2 regions of the Exiguobacterium sp. s166 genome follow, and region 2 is predicted to be linked to the other one. Evidence: predicted binding sites of a transcription regulator. Region 2 holds the regulator's gene; the other holds the start of a gene.

Region 1 (10,598 bases), on a different contig from region 2:
CATTGCGAAAGTGATGAATTCTTTCATCATTAGACAGTAGCGAGTGAATGCTTCATTTCGGTATTGTACCTCCTATTCATAGACTATGTGTTCAGTGTAGCAACTTGTCGTCAGCAAGACAAGTAAGAATCAAGCAATACTTGAGCCGCAGCAGCTTCCTCTGGATTTGGCGGCAGAACATCCGCTAATGGATAATCGAGACCGAGCGCTTCCCATTTGTAGACGCCAAGCTGATGATAAGGAAGTACTTCGATCCGTTCGACATTACCGAGTGTCCGGATGAATTCACCGGTCTGGCGCAGGAACGTCTCCGTCATCGTCAAACCGGGCACGAGAACGTGGCGGATCCAGACGGGAATGTTCCGTTCTGCCAACCGTTTGGCAAAGGCAAGCGTATTGGCATTACTGCGCCCCGTCAGAATCCGGCAGGTCGCATCATCAATATGCTTAATGTCGAGTAACACGAGATCCGTGTAATCGAGAATCCGGTCGATATTTTTAGGGACGACCGAACCGGCTGTATCGATGACGGTATGCAAGCCTTTTTGTTTTGCTTCCCGAAGTGCTGCTTCCAAAAATTCCGGTTGGGCAAGGGGTTCTCCGCCGGAAAATGTGATACCACCGCCTGTTGCTTCAAAAAATGATCGGTAACTTTCCGCTTCTTCAATGATTTCCGTTGCCGAGACGGAACGACCACATCCGAATTCCCACGTATCCGCATTGTGGCAGTATTGGCAACGTAAAGGACAGCCTTGCGTGAAGACGATGAAGCGAATACCCGGTCCGTCGACCGTGCCGCAGGATTCAACAGAATGAATCGTTCCGATTGTCATAGCCATTTCAGTCCTTTCTTTCAGTTAAAGTGCACCGTGGAACGTCCGGTTGATGACGTCGATTTGCTGTTCGCGGGTCAACTTGATGAAGTTGACGGCGTAACCGGAAACGCGGATCGTCAATTGGGGATAAAGTTCCGGATGTTCCATCGCATCGAGTAATGTCTCCCGGTCGAAGACATTGACGTTTAAGTGATGTCCTTTTGAAGTAGTTCCGCCCATGTAGCCGTCAAGCAGTCCGACTGTATTTCGAATTCGTGTCGGTTCATCTTTCCCCAGTGCTTTCGGGACGATGGAGAACGTGTAGGAAATGCCGTCAAGGGCATGTTCATACGGTAATTTCCCGACGGAAGTCAATGCGGCGACGGCACCCTTCGTATCCCGACCATGCATTGGATTGGCTCCCGGTGCGAATGGTTCACCAGCACGTCGTCCGTCCGGCGTATTGCCGGTTTTTTTGCCGTAGACGACATTTGAAGTAATCGTCAAGACGGATTGAGTCGGTAAAGCATCACGGTACGTCGGATGTTTCCGGATTTTTTCCATAAACAGTTTGACGAGATCAACCGCCATCTGATCGACCCGTTCATCATTATTTCCGAATTTCGGGAAGTCACCTTCGATTTTAAAATCAACCGCAATTCCGTCAGCATCACGAATCGGGGAGACTTTAGCGTAACGAATGGCGGACAGGCTGTCGGCCACGACAGAGAGTCCGGCGATACCGCAAGCCATCGTCCGTAAGATTTCCGGATCGTGCAACGCCATTTCGATGCGTTCGTAACTGTATTTATCATGCATGAAGTGAATGACGTTCAATGTATTGACATAGAGTTCCGCCAACCAGTCAAGCTGACGGTCGTAAGCAGCCATGACCGTTTCATAATCTAAGACATCATCTAAAATCAAGTTCGTCTTTGGAGCAACTTGAATTTTAAGTTTTTCATCCATGCCGCCGTTTAACGTATAGAGCAATGCTTTTGCTAAGTTCGCCCGTGCTCCGAAAAATTGCATTTGCTTCCCGATTTTCATGGCGGAAACACAGCACGCGATGCCGTAGTCGTCGCCATAAATCGGCAACATCAGATCATCATTTTCATACTGGATCGAACTGGAGAGAATCGACATCTTGGCACAAAATTCTTTAAAGCCGCGCGGTAGTTGTGTGGACCAGAGGACCGTCAGATTCGGTTCTGGAGCCGGACCGAGATTGACAAGTGTCTGCAGGAAGCGGAACGAACTTTTTGTCACGTTGGAGCGACCGTCCTCACTCATCCCGCCGATTGATTCCGTGACCCAGGTCGGATCACCGGAGAATAAATCATTGTAGTCCGGTGTCCGGAGGAATTTGACGATTCGCAGCTTCATGACAAAATGATCGACAAGTTCCTGGGCAGTCTGTTCCGTCAAACGTCCTGACTGTAAATCGCGTTCGATATAGATATCAAGGAACGTCGAGACGCGGCCGAGTGACATCGCAGCCCCATTTTGTTCTTTGATTGCAGCGAGGTAAGCAAGGTACACCCATTGGAACGCTTCTTGGGCGGTTTCCGCCGGACGGGATAAGTCGCAGTCATAACGTTGACCGAGCTCGGTCAGTTCTTGTAACGCCCGAATTTGTTCGTTCATCTCTTCACGGTCCCGGATCATCGATTCGGATAAGAAGCCGCCGCGGTCTTTTAAATCTTGTTTCCGTCCTGCAATCAAGAAGGCTGTACCGTACAGCGCAACACGGCGATAGTCTCCGATAATCCGACCGCGTCCATAGGCATCCGGAAGACCTGTGATGATACCCGCTTTACGGGCAGCACGCATTTCAGGCGTATAAGCATCGAACACGCCTTGATTATGTGTTTTACGATATTCACTAAATGTTTTTGTTACGAGGGGATCGGCTTGGAAACCATAGGCTTCTAAAGCATCATTGACCATTCGAATCCCGCCGTTCGGATGAATGGAACGTTTAAATGGTTCGTCGGTTTGCAGACCGACGATTTGTTCGAGTTCGCGGTTGAGGTATCCTGGACCGTGTGACAGAATCGTTGAAGGTATCGAAGCATCGACGGCATAGACGCCACCACGTGAACGTTCTTCACTTGTTAAATTCATGATTTGTTGCCACAGTGTTTCCGTAGCCACGGTTGGTCCTGCAAGAAACTGATCGTCTCCCCGGTATTCTGTCCGGTTTCGACGGATGAAATCAGCTACGTCAATTTGATTGTTCCATGCGCCTGTTTCGAATTGTTGCCATGCTGGTGTTTTTTCAAGTAACATCACGAACACTCCTTTGTTTTTAAGGTGAACAGTCCAAGATACATCCCCTATGTGAATAGTGTAACAAACATTAGGGGGGAAGAGTTTTACATCCCGGTGAAAGCGTAAAGGACTTGAAAAACGTTGGTACATAAGGAATCCGTTAAATGTGTACCAGTGATTGGAATATGCTTAAAAAACAGAAAAAGGGCGAAATAAAGCCATATTTTAAATTCTGTATCACTATTTTTATATGTATCTAAACAAGACAGTTCGAATCGTGATAAAAGTCACACCGGGTTATCTTGTATTTTTATGACGTATCGTTGACAATGAAAAAGGGAATATAGACCGTGGAGGTGCATAAAATGGATTTTTCGATGTTGGAAGACCGTGCCGATTATAGAGCAGGTGATTGGGTGACGTTAAAAGTATCGACTGAAGGAACACCGCGAACGGGAATGATTACGGAGTTTGAGGAAGACGGCTTTTGGATTCGTTTTGAAGATGACTTTGATTTTGAAGACTTCATCGGATATAAAGAAAAATACTTGGTGAAGCTGATTCGTCGCCCGAATGATGTCCGATCCGATTACCCGGTGCTCAGTCAGTTTCCGAAACTGGCGGATGAACTTCAAGACCGGGTCATTCAAGGGTTTGATATTTTGACGGAAGAAATAAAGAATGACCAGGAAGTGGTATATCACATCCGGCTCATCGACGCAGGGAACGAATACACACAAACGTTACGTGGTCTGCGTGACGAAACGACCGATCAATTTGAATATGTCACAGAATGATGCAGAAGAGAGTAGGAGAATACACGTTATGGACTTTATGAAACCTTTTATTACAGAAGCATGGGAACGCGCCCGCTTCGAAAAAATGATGCCGGTTCAAGAACAGGCGATTCCATTATTACGCGAAAGAAAAGATGTTTTGGTCGAAGCACCGACCGGGACCGGGAAAACATTAGCATATGTCATTCCTGCATTAGAATTGATTGATGAAAATGAACCGCATATCCAAGTCGTGATTACAGCACCGACACGTGAACTGGTCATGCAGATCCATCAAGTCATTCAACTGTTTTCGCAAGGAAGCGGCATAAAATCAGGTGCCTTCATTGGTGGCGTCGAACTCAAACGCCAGCATGAACGATTGAAGAAAAAACCGCAAATCATCGTCGGAACCCCGGGACGACTCGTCGAACTGATTGATTCTAAAAAAATGAAGATGCATAAAGTAAAACTGATAGTTTTAGATGAAGCCGATCAAATTTATGAGAGCGGCATGAGCGCGTCGGCAACACGAATTGCCAACAGTGCACTGCGGGATCGTCAGCTGGCCTTTATCTCGGCGACATTGCCAGAACGAACAGCTGAATGGGGAAAAACATTATTTGCGAACGAGCCTGCACGGATTAAAGTAGAACGTGTCATGAGTACGCAAGTGAAATTCGGTTATATCGAAATGTCACGCCGTCTTAAACCGGAATACTTGCGTCGCCTGGCGAACATGCAGGGAGCGAAAGTATTGACGTTCATCAATAACCGCTCATTCCTTGGACCGTTAAACGGCGAACTCAGTAAATTCTCATTAAAATACCGCATTCTTGACGCCGAAAAAGGAAAACGGGAACGGATGGAGACACTCCGTTCGTATAAACGGGGCGAGTTCCCATTGCTCGTGACGACGGGCCTCGCAGCTCGTGGCCTCGACATCGAGGCGGTTACCCATGTCGTCCATTATGATTTACCTGAGTCATTCGATGATTTCGTTCACCGTTCTGGACGGACAGGACGCGGGAATGCATCTGGTATGGTTCTTGCCCTTGTCACGGATCACGATTTGAAACACCTGAAGACCCTGACTAAGCAAATGGGTGTGGAAATGGAAGAGATGGAAATTTATCGTGGCGAAGTGATTCCGAAACGGGAACACACGGAACCCGAAACAATCAAACGACCGGCGAACCCACACCGGAAAGGACCGACACGATGAAAAGCGAGCGAAAAATAATCCCTTTTCCAACGACCGTATCGGAAGCGGAGATGAATACGGCGCTTAAGAAGATGTATCAAGAAGCCGCAACGGCCAGAAGTACAGACTGGGTGGCCTTCATCGAAGAAATCGCAACGGAAGGACGTTGGTATTTGAAAGACGCTGAACTGTTCCGTGATTTATTCGTAGATTGGGCAATTTTCTATGAAACCGATGAACAAGGGAAAACGCCGCACGGCCGTTTTTTAGAACAGGTCAAGGAAGACATGTCACCGAGTCTGTACCGTGCGCTGAGAGGTTTGGCGGATCCGGTTCCCTCGTTGTTTCTTGTTGAGGAAGAGCGGGTCGTCGACATCATGTCAAAACAGACGTATCAGACGGAGTTAGCAGAAATTGAAGTCGAGCCCGGTGATTTGTTGGTCGGTAAACTTCTTTATATCTCGGGGAAATGGCGTTTTGCGATTGCTTACATGAAAGTCGCCAAAGCATTAGTTCCGGAAGTCCGGATTCTTTTAGCTGATTTCGTAGACGAAGTAGGAGAAGATGCCTTGTTACGTCAGTATCCCGAATTTTGTGCCGAGTTGATTGATTTATTACTCGATATTGAAGAAGGAAACATCGCACCACGTCCAGAATAATCAAAACCGGCCTTTCCGAATGTTTACGGAAGGGCCGGTTTTTTTGGACAGGTACACTCATTCAATCTCGGAACGATAAATCCTAACCCCATTTTTATCTTGATGTTTCACACGATACATTGCTAAATCGGCCTGTTTGAGCCATTGTTCTAAATCAGTTTCCGGATCGTGGCGTGCGACGCCGACACTGGCAGAAACGCGTAGCAGTTCTCCGCGATAATGATAGGGTTTCGACAGCTGATTCAAAAAGACTTTACAGCGTCGTCTTAAGGAAACTTCATCCTTCGCCGAGGTCAGTAAAGCAAATTCATCCCCGCCAAGCCGGTAGACGGATTCGTCGGCGGATAATTCGGACGCAAGACGTCGTGCCACTTCTATCAAGATATAGTCTCCGGTTTCATGGCCGTACGTGTCATTAATTTGTTTGAAGCCGTCCAAGTCAATCAAAGCCAGATAATTCAAGTTAGATGTTTTTTCATTAAACATTTTTTCTAAAGAACGGCGATTGCCGATGGGCGTCAATCCATCATGATAGGCATGGTATTCGATTTGCTGTTGTCGTGCCATTCGCTCTGTCACATCATGGAGAATCAGGAAGTGACCAACGGCAGTATCGGCTATCTTGATAGGAATCAGAATCAATTCGAATTGTTGATTCGCTTCATTTTGATAATGATTTTTTTTCGTTTTCAAGGCAGTCTGAACATGTTTTAATTTATCTGTCAAATGATCAATTGTCATGGCGGGGAGACCCAAAATTCGTTGAGCAGCCCGATTCGCAAAAATGGGTTCTTGAAGCTTATTAAAACGAACGATGGGGTCAGGGTGTCCGAGGAACAATGGGATGACTTGTTGTTCACTTGCTTTAATTTGTTCTGTTCGCCGCTCAACCCGTATCGCCAACTGCTCATTCCGGGTATCTAACTGATGGACGATGGATGTATGTTGCCGTGTGATGAAAATTTGGCGGACAATCAATAACAATAAGATGACAAAGACATCCCGTTTTTGTCCGTCTTCATCGAGGAAATAATGAAAGAATAACGGCAAAGATAACAACGGTAGCCAAGCGCGTTGGACGATAGATGATTTGTTAGTCCCTTCAAAGATGTGATCAATGTGCCAAAGGATGGCCGCACTTTGGGCCAAACGGATAAGAATTGGTGAGAAAATCAGATACTGCATCGTGAACGCCGGAAAGTAGACGGATGATATTTCGTAAATTCCACGAATGAAAATTGATAAAAAGAGCAGAAGCAAAGTTGTTCGTGATACCCAATGCGTGTCCTGGATAAAGAAAAAATAAAAGAAGACGAACAAACCGAGTGACGTGTTGATGATGACGACAAGTGAGTATGGAAACGGATTGACTGCAGGATTAACCAGTTCATTCAGAATATGAAACGCAACAAGTGCGAAAAAAATGACCAAAATGATGGCATCCATAAAAGCCAAGAGGTGTTGACCAAAACTTTTTTTAGATGCAATCCGGTAAAAAATAGCATATAAAAACAAGTAATGGGACAACGAAAACAAGACCATGCTGTAGAGTCCGGAAAAGCTTTCAGCAGGACTGAATAAATGAATTGTTTCTAAGATCGATCCGATGACAGATAAACATAAAGAGCCAAGAGTGAACAACCAAAAATTTCGTCTTGGAACGATCAGAAGCTGTTCTTTTTTATAGGCGACCAGGATAAAAAAAGTAATCAATACCAACGATAGGTATTGTAGGATTTGCTCAACGATAAGATTTGGAATCGATTCGTTTGCAGAAGCAATTACCATCAAGACCGTGGAAATGATCAGTAAGGGTGGAAACCATTTTATGAAATAGGGAGATTGCTGCACGAAACTGCCTCCTCACATGAATTGGTCTGTCTTTTTCTCATCATACACTGCTTTTGTCCGGTTCATGTGATTCAAAAAAATAAATCGTATCCGTCCGTCATGTTGACGAAAGGATACGATTTATAAAAAGGCAGGATTACTTTTTGTAGCTTTCGTACGCTTCCACTTTTTCGGACAGGTATGTCCAGTATTCCATCAACTGATCGACTTTTGCTTTCGCCTGTTCGATTTGTTGATAGAGATCGTTGACCTGACCTAAATCACTCCCGGAAGAAGCCAGCTTCTGTTCAAGGGATTCGGCATGAAGTTCGGCTTCTTCAATTTGAGACTCAATCGTTTTCCAGTCGAGTTGTTCTTGATAACTCAATTTCTTAGGAGTCTCGGCAGGCGGTGTCTCGACAGGTGTAGCGTCTTTGACGACAGGCACAGTTTCGATAGTCGTAGACGGGAGTTCCCGTTGCTCCAAATAATCAGTGTATTGACCATAATAAGACACGATCTCGCCGTTTTCGAATGCCAATAACCGATTCACGACACGGTCGAGGAAATAGCGATCATGACTGACCGTGATGACCGTTCCGGGGAACGAATCGAGGTAATCTTCCAATACGGATAATGTTTCCGTATCCAAATCGTTGGTCGGCTCGTCAAGGAACAGAACATTTGGTTCATCCATCAGGATGGTCAGCAGTTTTAACCGTCGTTTTTCACCACCGGATAATTTACCGATTGGTTTATATTGTGCTTCTGGCTTAAATAAAAATTGTTCCAACATCTGACCGGCTGTGATTTCTTGACCGTCCAACGTCGTGATGACTTGGGCAATCCGTTCGACTTCTTCAATGACGCGCCGGTTAGGGTGACTGAATTCTGCGAACTGGCCGTAGAATCCGACTTTGACGGTTTCGCCATGAATAATGTCACCGCTCGTCGATTCTAGACGTTTGGCAAGGATGGATAATAAAGTGGACTTGCCGCTCCCGTTGCGGCCGACGATTCCGTATCTTTCCTTACGACCGAATAGCCAATTAAAGTCGCTGAACAACGTCCGGTCGCCAAACTGATGCTTGACATCAACAGCCTCGATGACTTTTTTGCCGAGTCGTGTTGAACCGACCTGAACTTCGAGTGATGCTTCGTCTTCTTCGTATGAAAGTTCCTGCAAGGCATCGACACGCTGGATCCGTGCTTTTTGTTTCGTTGTCCGTGCTTTCGCTCCGCGACGTAACCAGGCGAGTTCCCGGCGGAGAATATTTTGACGTTTTTCCTCCATAGAGGCAGTCCGTTCCCGGCGTTCCGCACGCTTTTCTAAGAACGATTCATAATTACCGACATAGAAGTAGGCTGTTCCATTCGCGATTTCCATCATGTGGTTCGTGACACGGTTCAAGAAGTAGCGATCATGGGTGATGAGTAAGATCGCCCCGCGGTATTCCTTGATTTGTGACTCGAGCCAAGTAATCGTCTCGGCATCGAGTTCATTGGTCGGCTCATCGAGTAGCAAGAGATCAGCTTCGTCGAGCAATGCTTCAGCCAGTCCGACACGCTTGCGTTGTCCGCCTGACAACGAACCGATAGTCGCTTCAAGATTCGTGATACCGAGTTTGTTTAAAATCATTTTGAGACGGGATTCTGTATCCCAGGCATTGGCAGCATCAATTTCTGTTTGTGCACTGATGAACCGTGTCAATAACGTTTCATTGCTCGGGTCTTGTTCAAGCGCCAGGCGCGCAACCTCATAATGGCGAAGTGCATTGATAGTGGGGGTATTACCGGATAACAAGACTTGCATGACCGTTTGATCTTCCGGATAATCCGTTGACTGGGACAGCAGACGGATCCGGTAATCATTCGGATGTTGAAGCTCACCTGCGTCCGGTGTTTCTTGTCCGGCTAATATATGGAGTAACGTTGATTTTCCTGTACCGTTGACACCGATGATTCCAATCCGGTCACCGGGACTGACGGAAAACGTCACGTCTTCGAATACGATTTTATCGGCAAATTCTTTTTTTAGTTGATCGACTTTAAGTAACATGTCAGACTCCTTCTACAATTTCCTTGATTTGCTGTTCGACGAGAACGACTAATTCTTTTTGCGACAATGATTTAGGATCAATCGGTTTTAGAATCGTAACATCGACGGTCGCCGGACGAATGCGTCCGGTTTCCTCCATGACACGATAACTGCCCGAAATCGCAATCGGAACGACAAGTGCACCACTGGATGTGGCCAGTGTAAAACTCCCTGCCTTGAACTCGGCGACAGGACCGCCTTTAGAACGTGTGCCTTCCGGAAAAATAATCATCGACTGACCATCTTTAATCGTCTCGATTCCGGCCCGGATGGCCTTTAACGATTGTCGTCGATCTTTGCGGTCAATCATGACACATCCCATCAGATTCATCCAGACATTGACGATGGGAATCTTATTAACTTCGATTTTTGAGATGAACGCTTTTGGTTTATCAATTTTCCCGAGTAGAATCGGAACATCAAAATTTCCTTGGTGATTGGCGATAAAAACAACCGGTTGATCGGCCGGAATGTTTTCCTGACCGGTCATCCGGACTTTGACTCCGGCAAGACGGAGCAGTGAGTTTGCCCAGGCATGGGCAACTTTTTGTGTGTATACATATCGTGCAGCGTGTGTTCGACGTTTTGCCCCCGGGAGAAACGGTAATGTAAGGGGTAGAACCAGTCCGAAAAATATGAACCAGATGATTGTGCGTAACATAGTGGCATCAGACTCCTTTTCTACTTTCATTATTATTGTACAAAAAAAGACCGGGTATCGCACCCAGTCTTCGTCATCATTCCCAATAACGAGGTTCCGACTCTTCTTCGGTCTCTCCAAGTTCAAACGTCAAGCGACGGGTCGTCGGATTAATCGAGAAAGAGGCGTTAGTATTATCAATCTGTTTGATTTCCATCGTTTCCTCGTCAAGGATTAATGTCAGTCGGACCTTATCTTCGTGATCGACAAGCAAGACACCGTCTTCTTTTAACCACAGGTCG
Region 2 (10,598 bases):
TTTTCAGTGAGAGTGCTTGTGGCTTTTGTACATCCACTTTTTGTGATGACACGTGTCCCTCAGCATGAACTAGGCTGGAAGATGTCATGAGGGCAGCCGCCATCAGAGCAATCTTCTTTTTCTTCATTCCTTTTCCTCTTTTCCAAAAATGTAATGTGGAGCAAAAACGTATTAAACGAAAATTCTGTATTTTTAGTTTAATTAACTTTCGCTTAATATACAATTTAAATTTGGTGCTTTTTAAAAATATTTGTTTGTTTATTACATCACAAAATGAATAAATCCTTATATTCCCTTATCTATTTCTTACAGGTGAATAAAAAAGGACAAAAAAAACCTTGGTTTCCCAAGGTTTCGGCAGGTAAAGCAATATGGAGACTATCGGGCTCGAACCGACGACCTTTTGGCTGCCAGCCAAACGCTCTCCCAGCTGAGCTAAGCCCCCGTGTGTTTCTATAATGAGTATACCCATTGCTGTTCATTTTTTCAATATAAAATTAGACCGCTTACAAAAAAATCTCCCTCACCTTACCGGCAAAGGAGAATCTTCCGTTATTTGTTCAATTCACGCATCATATCTGCCTGTCGTTCGAGTTCAGCCTGTTGCTCCAGGATCAGCACTTTTTTATACGTCCGTGCCGAGATGATGATACTGATTTCATAGAGGATGAACAAAGGAACAGAAATCATCAAATGCGACGTAATGTCGGGCGGTGAGATCAACGCCGCGATCACGAACAACGCAAAATACGCATACTTCCGATTCTTCCGCATGAAGAACGGCGTTACGAGTCCGAGCCGTGTCAAAAACATCGTCACGACTGGTAACTGGAACAACAGACCAAACGGAATCGTCAACCGGATCAGGAAACTGAAATAGTTCTCGACACCGATGACCTGTTCAATCCCAAGCTCTTGTCCGAGTTCCGTTGATACTTCAAGTAAAAACGGCAACAGCCAAAAATAAGAAAAGGAAACGCCCGCGAGGAATAAGAAAAACGTCACGGGAATGTACGTCAACGTCGCTTTTTGTTCTTGATCGTGCAGACCGGGACGGATGAACGCCCAAAGCTGATACATCCAAAACGGGGACGCCAAGACGATTGCGATGATGAACGCAAGATTCAGATATAACATCAATGGATCAACGACGTTAAACGCATTTAAACCGATTCCGAGTTCCTTTAAGTCGGCCTGTAAGAAACGGACGAGCGGCCGGACGAGCGGAAAGGCTGCGATAAACATGACTACCACGATGATGAGCGACCAGATGATCCGCTTACGCAGTTCATCTAAGTGCGATGTCACACTCTGTTCTTGATCGATCGCCATGATTCACTCACTTCTCTTTCATTTCGTCCTTTTTATCCTTATCATCTTCCATGATGCCGTGTGTCGCACTCTTGAACTCTTTTAACGTTTGACCGGCCGCGCGGCCGAGTTCCGGTAATTTCTTCGGTCCGAAGATAATGAGGGCGACGACACCGATCAAGGCGATGCTTGCCGGTCCAATACCAAGTGTTAACGGGATTAAGTTTTCCATTATGATTTCACTCCTTCAGCTGATTGCGAATAATGCTTCATGAAATAGACGAGCGACTGCAGCTCGATTGACAGATCGATGTGATGCACCCGGACGTGGGCCGGGACATTCAACCGGGCCGGTGTAAAGTTCAGAATGCCGGTCACACCGTACTCAACTAACTCATCCGCTACTGACTGCGCGAACTGCGACGGTACCGTCAAGATGGCGACATCGACATGGTTCGCTTTGATTTGTTCTTTCATATCCGAGACGTGATAAATCGGAACGTCCTGCGTCGTTGTTCCGACCTTGTCTTCATCGGCGTCAAACGCGATGACGATACGAGTACTATTATTCTTTAAAAAGTTATAATTTGCAAACGCTGTTCCGAGATGTCCGACCCCGATTAAGGCGACATTCGTGACCTCGTCTTGGTTGAGTGTCTTTCGGAAAAATGTTAACAAATGTTGAACGTTATAACCGTACCCTTTTTTCCCTAACGCCCCAAAGTAGGAAAAGTCACGACGGATCGTCGCAGAGTCGACTTTGACCGCTTCGCTGAGCTCTGCTGACGAGACGCGCAGCTTGCCGGAGTTATAGAGACTTTGGATAAAACGATAATATAACGGCAGTCGTTTCGCCGTTGCTTGTGGTATTTTTGTGTCTGGCCCATTCATACTGCAGTTCCCCCTTCGGCCACGTTCTGACGTGGCACCCAAATCAATGCAAAGAATTCTACTCTCCTTGATTGTAAACCACTTCACATAGAGTAACAAATATTATATTCGGCAGGATTTTTCGTGATAGACTAAAGGGTGGAAGGATGGATGGATATGATTCTCTTACAAGTAAACCAACTCTCAAAATCATTCGGCGTAGAGCCGATTTTAGACAATATTAAACTCGAAGTACAGGAACGGGACCGGATTGCCCTCGTCGGACGAAACGGTGCCGGAAAATCGACACTTTTAAAAATCATCGCCGGGGAGCTGTCACATGACTCGGGGGAGATCATGAAAAGCAAGGAAGTCCGGATTGGTTATCTCGCGCAGGACAGCGGACTCGAGTCGAACGAATCGATTTGGAACGAGATGCTGACCGTCTTTGAGCATCTGCAGGATCAGGAACGGGCGCTTCGTCGGATGGAAATCGAAATGGGCATGGAGCACATTTTAAATGATCCGACTGCCTATGACCGTCTCCTGAAAACGTACGATCAAGCGCAACACGACTTCTCGGAAGCCGGCGGCTATCAGTTCGAAGCCAACATCCGCTCTGTCTTACACGGGATGCGTTTTTATCCGGACGATTATTCCCGCCGGATTCAGACGCTTTCCGGTGGACAGCGGACCCGGATTGCCCTGGCGAAGATGTTACTCCAGGCACCGGAACTGTTGATTCTCGATGAGCCGACCAATCACCTCGACATCGATACGTTGTCCTGGCTCGAAAGCTACCTGTCCGGTTACCGTGGTGCTGTCCTGATCGTTTCCCATGACCGCTATTTCCTCGATCAAGTCGTCAACGTCGTCTATGAATTGTCCCGGAACGTGTCGCGGAAATTCACAGGCAACTATACGAAGTATCTCGAACAAAAAGCGGCACTGTACGAACAGGAAATGAAACAGTTCGAACAGCAGCAGGAAGACATCGCGAAGATGCAGGACTTCATCCAGCGTAACATCGCCCGTGCGACGACGACGAAACGGGCGCAAAGTGTCCGCAAGCGTCTCGAAAAAGTCGACCGGATCGACCGTCCGGACGGTGACGAACGCAGTACGGTTCTGTCATTCCCGATTGAAAAGCAGAGCGGCAATGATGTGCTGCAGGTCAATCAACTCGCTGTCGGCTACGAAGAAGCCGTCTCGAAAAACATTACGTTCCGGCTGCAACGTGCGGAATCACTGGCGCTTGTCGGACCAAACGGAATCGGCAAGTCGACGTTACTGAAAGTGCTTGTCGGCCGTCTGAAACCGCTGTTCGGTGACTATCGTTTCGGTACTGGCGTCTCGATTGGCTACTACGATCAGGAGCAGGCGGAACTGAACGACCGCAATCGGGTCATTGATGAAATTTGGAACGAATGGCCGTTGATGCGCGAACAGGAAGTCCGGTCCGTTCTCGGGCAGTTCCTGTTCAGCGGCGATGATGTCTTCAAGCTCGTCCATGAATTGTCGGGCGGTGAACGCGGACGTCTGGCGCTCGCGAAGCTGAAGTTACGGAAAACGAATCTGCTTGTGCTGGATGAGCCGACGAACCACCTGGATCTTGATTCGAAAATGGTCCTCGAAAATGCACTTGTCGATTACGAAGGCACGTTACTGTTCGTCTCCCACGACCGTTACTTCATCGACCGCGTCGCGACACGTGTCATCGAGATGAGTACAGACGGCGTGACCGATTACCTCGGTGACTACTCGTATTATATGGAGAAAAAAGCCGAGAAGGAAGAAATCGCCCGCCTCGAAGCAGAAGAAGCGAAAGCGATCAAAGTCGCTTCGACGAAGACGATTGATAAAGAGGCGCAAAAAGAAGCGCGCAAAAAGAAACAACAGCTGGAGAAGCTCGAACAAGAAATTGAACGGTTGGAGAACCGGTCGGTCGAAATCGAACAGTTGTTGTGCGAACCGGAAGTCTTTAATGATATTCCGAAAGCGACCGCCCTTTCGGCAGAACGCGATCAGATTGATGTCGACTTGCTTGATTTGATGGAACAGTGGGAGTCGTTCCACTGATGCGCTCGAAAAGTTATCTGATCAATCTGATCCAAGGACTATTGTCCGGTGTCCTCTACTTCGTTCCGATGTATGCGGACTACGTCTCGGCTTTCATTCGTCCGGATGCGTTTAATGCCGTTTATCCGTTGTTTATCCTGATTTCCTGTATGATCGGTCTTGTCATTCAGACATGGAGCGGACTGTTCATCAGTTTATTATCCGGTCTGATCTGCACGTTGCTGACGATTCAGTCGTTCGTCGAACTGAATGATCCGATGATCATCATGTATTACGGTGCCGTCTCCCCATTAGCGGCCTTTTTAATCAGCTGTGTCGGGATTTGGGCGCTCGCCGTCCTGTTTTATCTACTCGACGGTTTCCAGTACAGTAAACGCCATAACATGGAGTAAGCAACAAAAAATAGACGAGGGAAGCAGACATCGAATCTGCTTCCCTCGTCTATTTGGCATGACTTTATCTTATTTCGTTGGACGGGTAATTGTGAAGATATCACCGATTTTCGCATAATCATTGCCGGCAAGACGGGCAATTGCTTTTAAACCGTCGGCATCAATCCGGAACGACTCCTCGAGTTCATCCGCGACATGATACCGGATGACTTCGCCGATTAATAAGTCAGCTGTTTCCAGTTCAATGTGTTGTGACAGTTTCAGCTCAAACCGGATTTTCGCTTCCGCGACCGCCGGGACATCAATCAAATCGCTGTCGATCAGCGTAAGATTCGTCCGGTTCAATTCACTTTCCCCGTAAGCAAGAGGTGCTGCCGTTTCATTGACGGCTTCGACAATCTCTTCACTGACGATATGGATAACGAACTCTTTATTCAACAAAATATTTTTAGCGGTGTCTTTTTCGCCCTGATCCGTCTTTTGGACGGCAATCAACAGTTGCGGCGGATGGCTCGAAGCGACGGTGAAGAAGGAAAACGGGGCGGCATTGACCGTTCCGTCCGCTCCTTTCGTCGTGACAAAGGCAATCGGTCTCGGGATGATACTCCCGATCAACAATTTATAGTTTTCTTTTGGACTGAGTGACTGTGCATCAAACTTCATCTTTTTACCCGCTTTCTCTGATCACCCGAGCATGGCTGCGAGTGAATAGTCTCCGGCACCAATCAAGGCGACGCCAAGGGCGATGACGATCAGTGCCATGTTATATTCGTACCCGTTCTGTGTCACCCAGTAACCATTTTGCCCGTGCACCTTGATGATTGCAACGAGCATCGACCCGATAATCAGTGCTGCCGCGAACCATAAGAACAATCCACCGGCAAATAGTAAACCACCAATCAGTTCTGCCAGTCCTGCCGTAAGCGCAAGCATTTTACCCGGTTTCATCCCGATCGATTCGAACCAGCCGCCCGTCCCTGCAATCCCGTGCCCGCCGAACCAGCCAAACAATTTTTGTGTCCCGTGTGCTGCAAATGTTAATCCAATCACCAATCGAATAAGAAATAATCCTAAATCCATCATCTTGATCAAAACTCCTTTTACTTAATGTTTTTTAATTACTTTTAGTAACCTAAATACGACTATAAACTAACACTTACTAAAAGTAAACAGATTTGTTTTTGTTTATTTTATTACTTTAAGTAAAATAATTCGTAATTTTGAATCAGAGTGGGTATACTAAGACTATAGAAAGGATGAGTGCTGATGGAAGAAACATTGATTCCGACTGCCCTTTGTCCGAAAGTCGAACATGCCTTTGAAATTTTGGGCAAGAAGTGGACGGGCTTGATTTTACGTCATCTCATGACGAAGACCTGTCGTTTCAACGAAATTCAAGATGCGATTCCAGAGTTATCTGGTCGTATGCTGACGGAGCGCATGAAGGAACTTGAGGCGGAAGGTATTGTCATCCGGACCGTCATTCCGGAACGTCCGATTAAAATTCAATACAGTTTGACTGACAAAGGTCGTCAGCTTGAACCTGTCATTCGTTCAATCGAAGAATGGGCCGAGCTCCAAGACTGACATGAAAAGTCTCTCCATTTGGGAGAGGCTTTTATTTCCGTTTGTATTGAGAACGATTATCAATTAAACTAAAGATGTTCATGTTTTGGAGAAAGGATGATTCAGATGAACATCATGATTGGTTTTGTCAGCATGTCCGGCAATACAGAAGATATCGTGCACCTTTTGCGGGCGGAACTCGAACGCAAGGGCTGTACGGTTCATATACAAGAGCTTGATCAGTTATATCCATCTGACTTCTCTCAGTATGATGCCGTGCTACTCGGCTCGTATACATGGGGAGACGGTGATTTGCCATACGAAGCTGAAGATTTCGTCGACGAGTTGGGGGAAAGTACGTTAAACGGCTTAGCCGCTGCTGCCTTTGGCTCCGGCGACTTGGATTATCCTAAATACTGTGCAGCCGTCGATACATTGGAACAGACGCTTGCATCTGCCGGCGCGACGATCGTCGTCCCTGGGCTGAAGATTGAGTTTGATCCCGATACACCCGAGAAACAAGCCGCCTGTCGTACGTTCGCGAATGAATTTTTTGTCCGGGCACAACGGCTTCACGCTTAACCGGAAAGAACCTCGACTTCAGCCAAGGTTCTTTTTTGTTTTCCAGCGTTTTTGGAGATACCAAGGAACAATCGTCAACACAAGAAAGACGACAATCGCACCGATGATGAGTTGCGGATCCTTCGAGACGATGCTGCTGCCTAAAAAGTTATAGGCAAATGTCCCGGGGATGATTCCGAGCAACGTCGCGAGGAAAAAGGACAGCAACCGGACTTTCGATAGTCCGGCGGCATAGCTGATCAAATCGAAGTTGAAGATTGGCAACAGACGGAAGATCAACACATAGATGAATCCGTTCTTTTCGAGCTGTTGCTGAATCTGTTCGATTTTTCCCGCCTGTTCCTTTTTCTTAATCAGTCTGTTTCCAAGCTTTTGCGCGACTAAAAAAGCAACGATAGCACCGAGAGTCGCTCCGATGACCGTGTACAGCGTCCCGAGCCAGGCACCAAACGCAAGACCACCTGTGATTGACAGGACGGATGCCGGGAAGAAAATCAGCGGACGAATCGTATAAAGTAAAATATACAGAATCGGCGCCCACATCCCGAACGATAAAATCCAGCCCTTAATATCTGTCGGACTGAGCTTGAGATAGGAACGGCTGAACCAGATCAGACCGCCCACGATGAGGATAAGGAACAAAATCCGGAATATTTGCTGCTGACGTGTCAAAAAAACATCTCCTGTCTTTTCCAAATAACTTTTGTCTTCTCTATTCCGTTCCCGAATCCTACTCGAGTTACGCTTTTAGCGGCTTTTGGAATATGCGTTTCAGCTGAGACTGTTTTCGGGAACTAGATACAGATAACGTGTAACTCAGAAAGGTGATTAACATGACACAACCGATTAAAGCACTGGTCTTCGATGTCTACGGTACATTGTTTGATGTCCACTCCGTCAAAGTCAAAGCAGAGGAACTCTACCCGGAGCACGGCGAAGCCATCAGCCAGGCCTGGCGTCAAAAACAGCTGGAATATTCCTTCTTACGTCAGTTGAACGGCCAGTACGTCCCGTTCAGCCAAGTGACGCGCGATGCACTCCGTTATGCCTTACTGCAACTGAAGCTACACGTCACGGAAGAAAACATTGCCGCCTTGATGGAAGTCTATTTAAAGCTCGATCATTATCCGGAAGTCGATTCCGTCTTAGAGCAGATGAGTGATAAACAACTGGCTGTCTTCTCAAACGGTTCCCACGATATGCTTGATCCATTGATTGAACAGTCTGGTCTCTCCGGACGGTTTAATCACATCATCAGTGTGGATGACATTAAACAGTATAAGCCGACACCGGCTTCTTACATGCATGCGCTCAATACGTTAGGTCTCAAACGGGAAGAAATCCTGTTCATGTCGTCGAACGGCTGGGACATTACCGGCGCTAAAAGTTTTGGTTTTCGGACAGCCTGGATCAACCGGTCGGGTCTGCCCGTCGAAGAATTGAATCTTGATCCGGACAGTATTTATGATGATCTAACCGGCTTGCTGGAATGGAAATGAAAAAAGCGATGTTTACCTAGACCCAGGTGAACATCGCTTTTCATTTAATAATTAGACAGACGTGAGTAGCCTTTTTTGAAGAGATCAAGCTTCAGTCCACCGTCTTTTTCGATAAAGAACAGGTATTCTTTTTGGTCGGTATCTTTATAGAACACTTTATACAACGTCAACGTCCGTTTTTTATTGTTTTCATTGGCAACGACCTGGTGTTTTGAGATGACTTCCGCCTGAACCTGCTGTCCATCGAGACGATCAATCATCGGTTGGAATGATTTTTTCTCCTGTCCGGTTGCCGGTTTTCCCGGTGCAATCATAAAGAAGTCATCACTCGCTTTGTTCGTCAAACCATACTTCCGGTCGACAATCACAACATTCTTCAGCTCGCCATCGACGGTTTGATCAAAGGCGTACAGTTTTTCAATCCGTGTCTTTTCACCTTCCGCACGACCGATTTCATACAACGGCTTTTGCTTCGTATTCGTCTCGACCGCCTTTTTATCAGGGACAAGCTCTTCTTTATAGGCGATTTGATAAGCATTGACGATTTCACGAATCTGTAAGCCGATTGCGACAATGACAAGTACACCTAATAACACGATGATGACTTTTTTCATTCCATTTTTCCCCCATGTCTTTCGAATTCCTTACTTTAAATCTAGCCCAGGTTCGGCATTCATGGCAAGTGTCGATTGGCGGCCTGCCCGGTAAGGGTGAATCGCTGCCGCTCCAATCATCGCGGCATTGTCACCGCATAAATGCATCGGCGGAATGACCAGCTCGATGCCTTCACGTGAACAGGCTTCCGTCAATCCTGCCCGCAGTCCGCGGTTGGCGGCGACGCCACCCGCAACAAGCAACTGTTTGCCGCCCTTTTCCTTAACGGCACGGATTGCTTTCGTAACAAGCACTTCGACGACGCTCGCCTGAAAACTGGCAGCCAAGTCTTCCGGAATGATTACTTCGCCGCGTTGTTCGGCGTTATGAACCGCATTGATGACAGAAGATTTGAGTCCGCTGAAGCTGAAGTCATACGACTCTTTCTCGAGCCAAATCCGCGGGAAATGGAATGTGTCCTGACCGGTTTGCGCCAGTTGATCAATCCGGGGACCGCCGGGATAAGGAAGTTTTAACGTCCGTGCTACTTTATCATAGGCTTCTCCCGCCGCATCATCCCGGGTTTCACCGATGACTTCATACACGCCGTCTTCCGGCATGTAAATCAATTCTGTATGTCCGCCGGATGCAATCAAGCAGACGAGAGGAAAGTGGAGCTCTTGTTCCAAACGGTTGGCATAGATGTGACCGGCGATGTGATGGACACCGAGAAGCGGCTTACTGTGTGCGAATGCCAACGCTTTTGCTGCACTGACACCGACGAGTAATGCACCGACAAGACCGGGTCCTTCCGTAACGGCAATCGCATCGATGTCATCCATCGTGACACCGGCTTCCGTTAACGCATCGTCAATGACATACGTGATGCGTTCCACATGATGACGGGATGCGACTTCCGGGACAACTCCTCCAAAACGTTTATGGCTTTCAATTTGGGAAGATACGACATTCGATAAGACGTCTGTTCCTCCGCGGACGACAGCCGCAGCTGTCTCATCACAACTTGATTCAATGGCTAATATCAACGGCTGTGTCATCACTCGTCTCCTTCCAGCTCCAGCCAATAGATGGCTGCATCTTCATTATTATCTTGATAATACCGTTTTCTCGTTCCGGCATATAAAAAGCCCAGTTTCTCATACAGTGTCCGTGCCGGTGTATTCGATACACGTACTTCAAGCGTCATCGCCCGTAATCCTAATTGTCTGGCTTGTTCAATTAACGCAACCAGCAATGTCTCACCGATTCCACGACCACGTGCCTTTTGTTTAACGGCGACGTTCGTGATATGGCCTTCATCAGCAATGTGCCATAGCCCTGCGAATCCAATGATTTCATCCGTCTCTGCGACCAGGTAATACGCATTCGGATTTTGTGTCATCTCCGCAATGAATGATTCCAGTGTCCACGGTGTCGCAAAAGATTCGAGTTCCACGGCATGCACACCAGGTGCATCCATAACCGTCATTTTTCGAACGGAGACATTAGTCATGACGTTGTGCCTCAATCCATTTTGCTTCTGCTTCCGTGAGACGTAAGTAACGCGGCTCAAACGAATGGACTTCAACCGGTTCACGGGTAGCACCAAGCAACGCAAGGACACCCGCCCGCGGTGAACGGAAGGCCGGGCTCACGATCGTAAACGGTTCAAGTTCCGTTACGAACTTGTCTGTATCACCTGTCA

Evidence for each region. The regulator Rex, encoded in region 2, represses fermentation and respiration genes when NADH is low (regulators of the CRP and FNR family bind a similar motif). The targets are predictions, from matches to a motif close to TTGTGAAATATTTCACAA.
Region 1: the regulator Rex is predicted to act here: its motif matches at 3,157-3,174, upstream of pflB (formate C-acetyltransferase).

Annotation. Positions count from the first base shown of each region.
Region 1 covers NZ_JACSMU010000005.1:46,163-56,760, reverse strand. The annotation lists gene pflA (pyruvate formate-lyase-activating protein) at 111-833, opposite strand; gene pflB (formate C-acetyltransferase) at 858-3,107, opposite strand; gene KNP93_RS11745 (hypothetical protein) at 3,455-3,886, shown strand; gene KNP93_RS11740 (DEAD/DEAH box helicase) at 3,915-5,090, shown strand; gene KNP93_RS11735 (hypothetical protein) at 5,087-5,728, shown strand; gene KNP93_RS11730 (diguanylate cyclase domain-containing protein) at 5,786-7,579, opposite strand; gene KNP93_RS11725 (ABC-F family ATP-binding cassette domain-containing protein) at 7,716-9,617, opposite strand; gene KNP93_RS11720 (lysophospholipid acyltransferase family protein) at 9,619-10,317, opposite strand; gene KNP93_RS11715 (hypothetical protein) at 10,394-10,598, opposite strand, start outside.
Region 2 covers NZ_JACSMU010000008.1:1,448-12,045, reverse strand. The annotation lists gene KNP93_RS13930 (S8 family serine peptidase) at 1-127, opposite strand, end outside; tRNA gene KNP93_RS13925 (tRNA-Ala) at 373-445, opposite strand; gene tatC (twin-arginine translocase subunit TatC) at 553-1,332, opposite strand; gene KNP93_RS13915 (twin-arginine translocase TatA/TatE family subunit) at 1,340-1,543, opposite strand; gene KNP93_RS13910 (redox-sensing transcriptional repressor Rex) at 1,543-2,202, opposite strand; gene KNP93_RS13905 (ABC-F family ATP-binding cassette domain-containing protein) at 2,359-4,260, shown strand; gene KNP93_RS13900 (hypothetical protein) at 4,260-4,652, shown strand; gene KNP93_RS13895 (flavin reductase family protein) at 4,722-5,315, opposite strand; gene KNP93_RS13890 (DoxX family protein) at 5,337-5,735, opposite strand; gene KNP93_RS13885 (winged helix-turn-helix transcriptional regulator) at 5,919-6,239, shown strand; gene KNP93_RS13880 (flavodoxin) at 6,345-6,800, shown strand; gene KNP93_RS13875 (TVP38/TMEM64 family protein) at 6,819-7,472, opposite strand; gene KNP93_RS13870 (haloacid dehalogenase type II) at 7,634-8,299, shown strand; gene KNP93_RS13865 (hypothetical protein) at 8,344-8,913, opposite strand; gene tsaD (tRNA (adenosine(37)-N6)-threonylcarbamoyltransferase complex transferase subunit TsaD) at 8,944-9,951, opposite strand; gene rimI (ribosomal protein S18-alanine N-acetyltransferase) at 9,951-10,406, opposite strand; gene tsaB (tRNA (adenosine(37)-N6)-threonylcarbamoyltransferase complex dimerization subunit type 1 TsaB) at 10,399-10,598, opposite strand, start outside.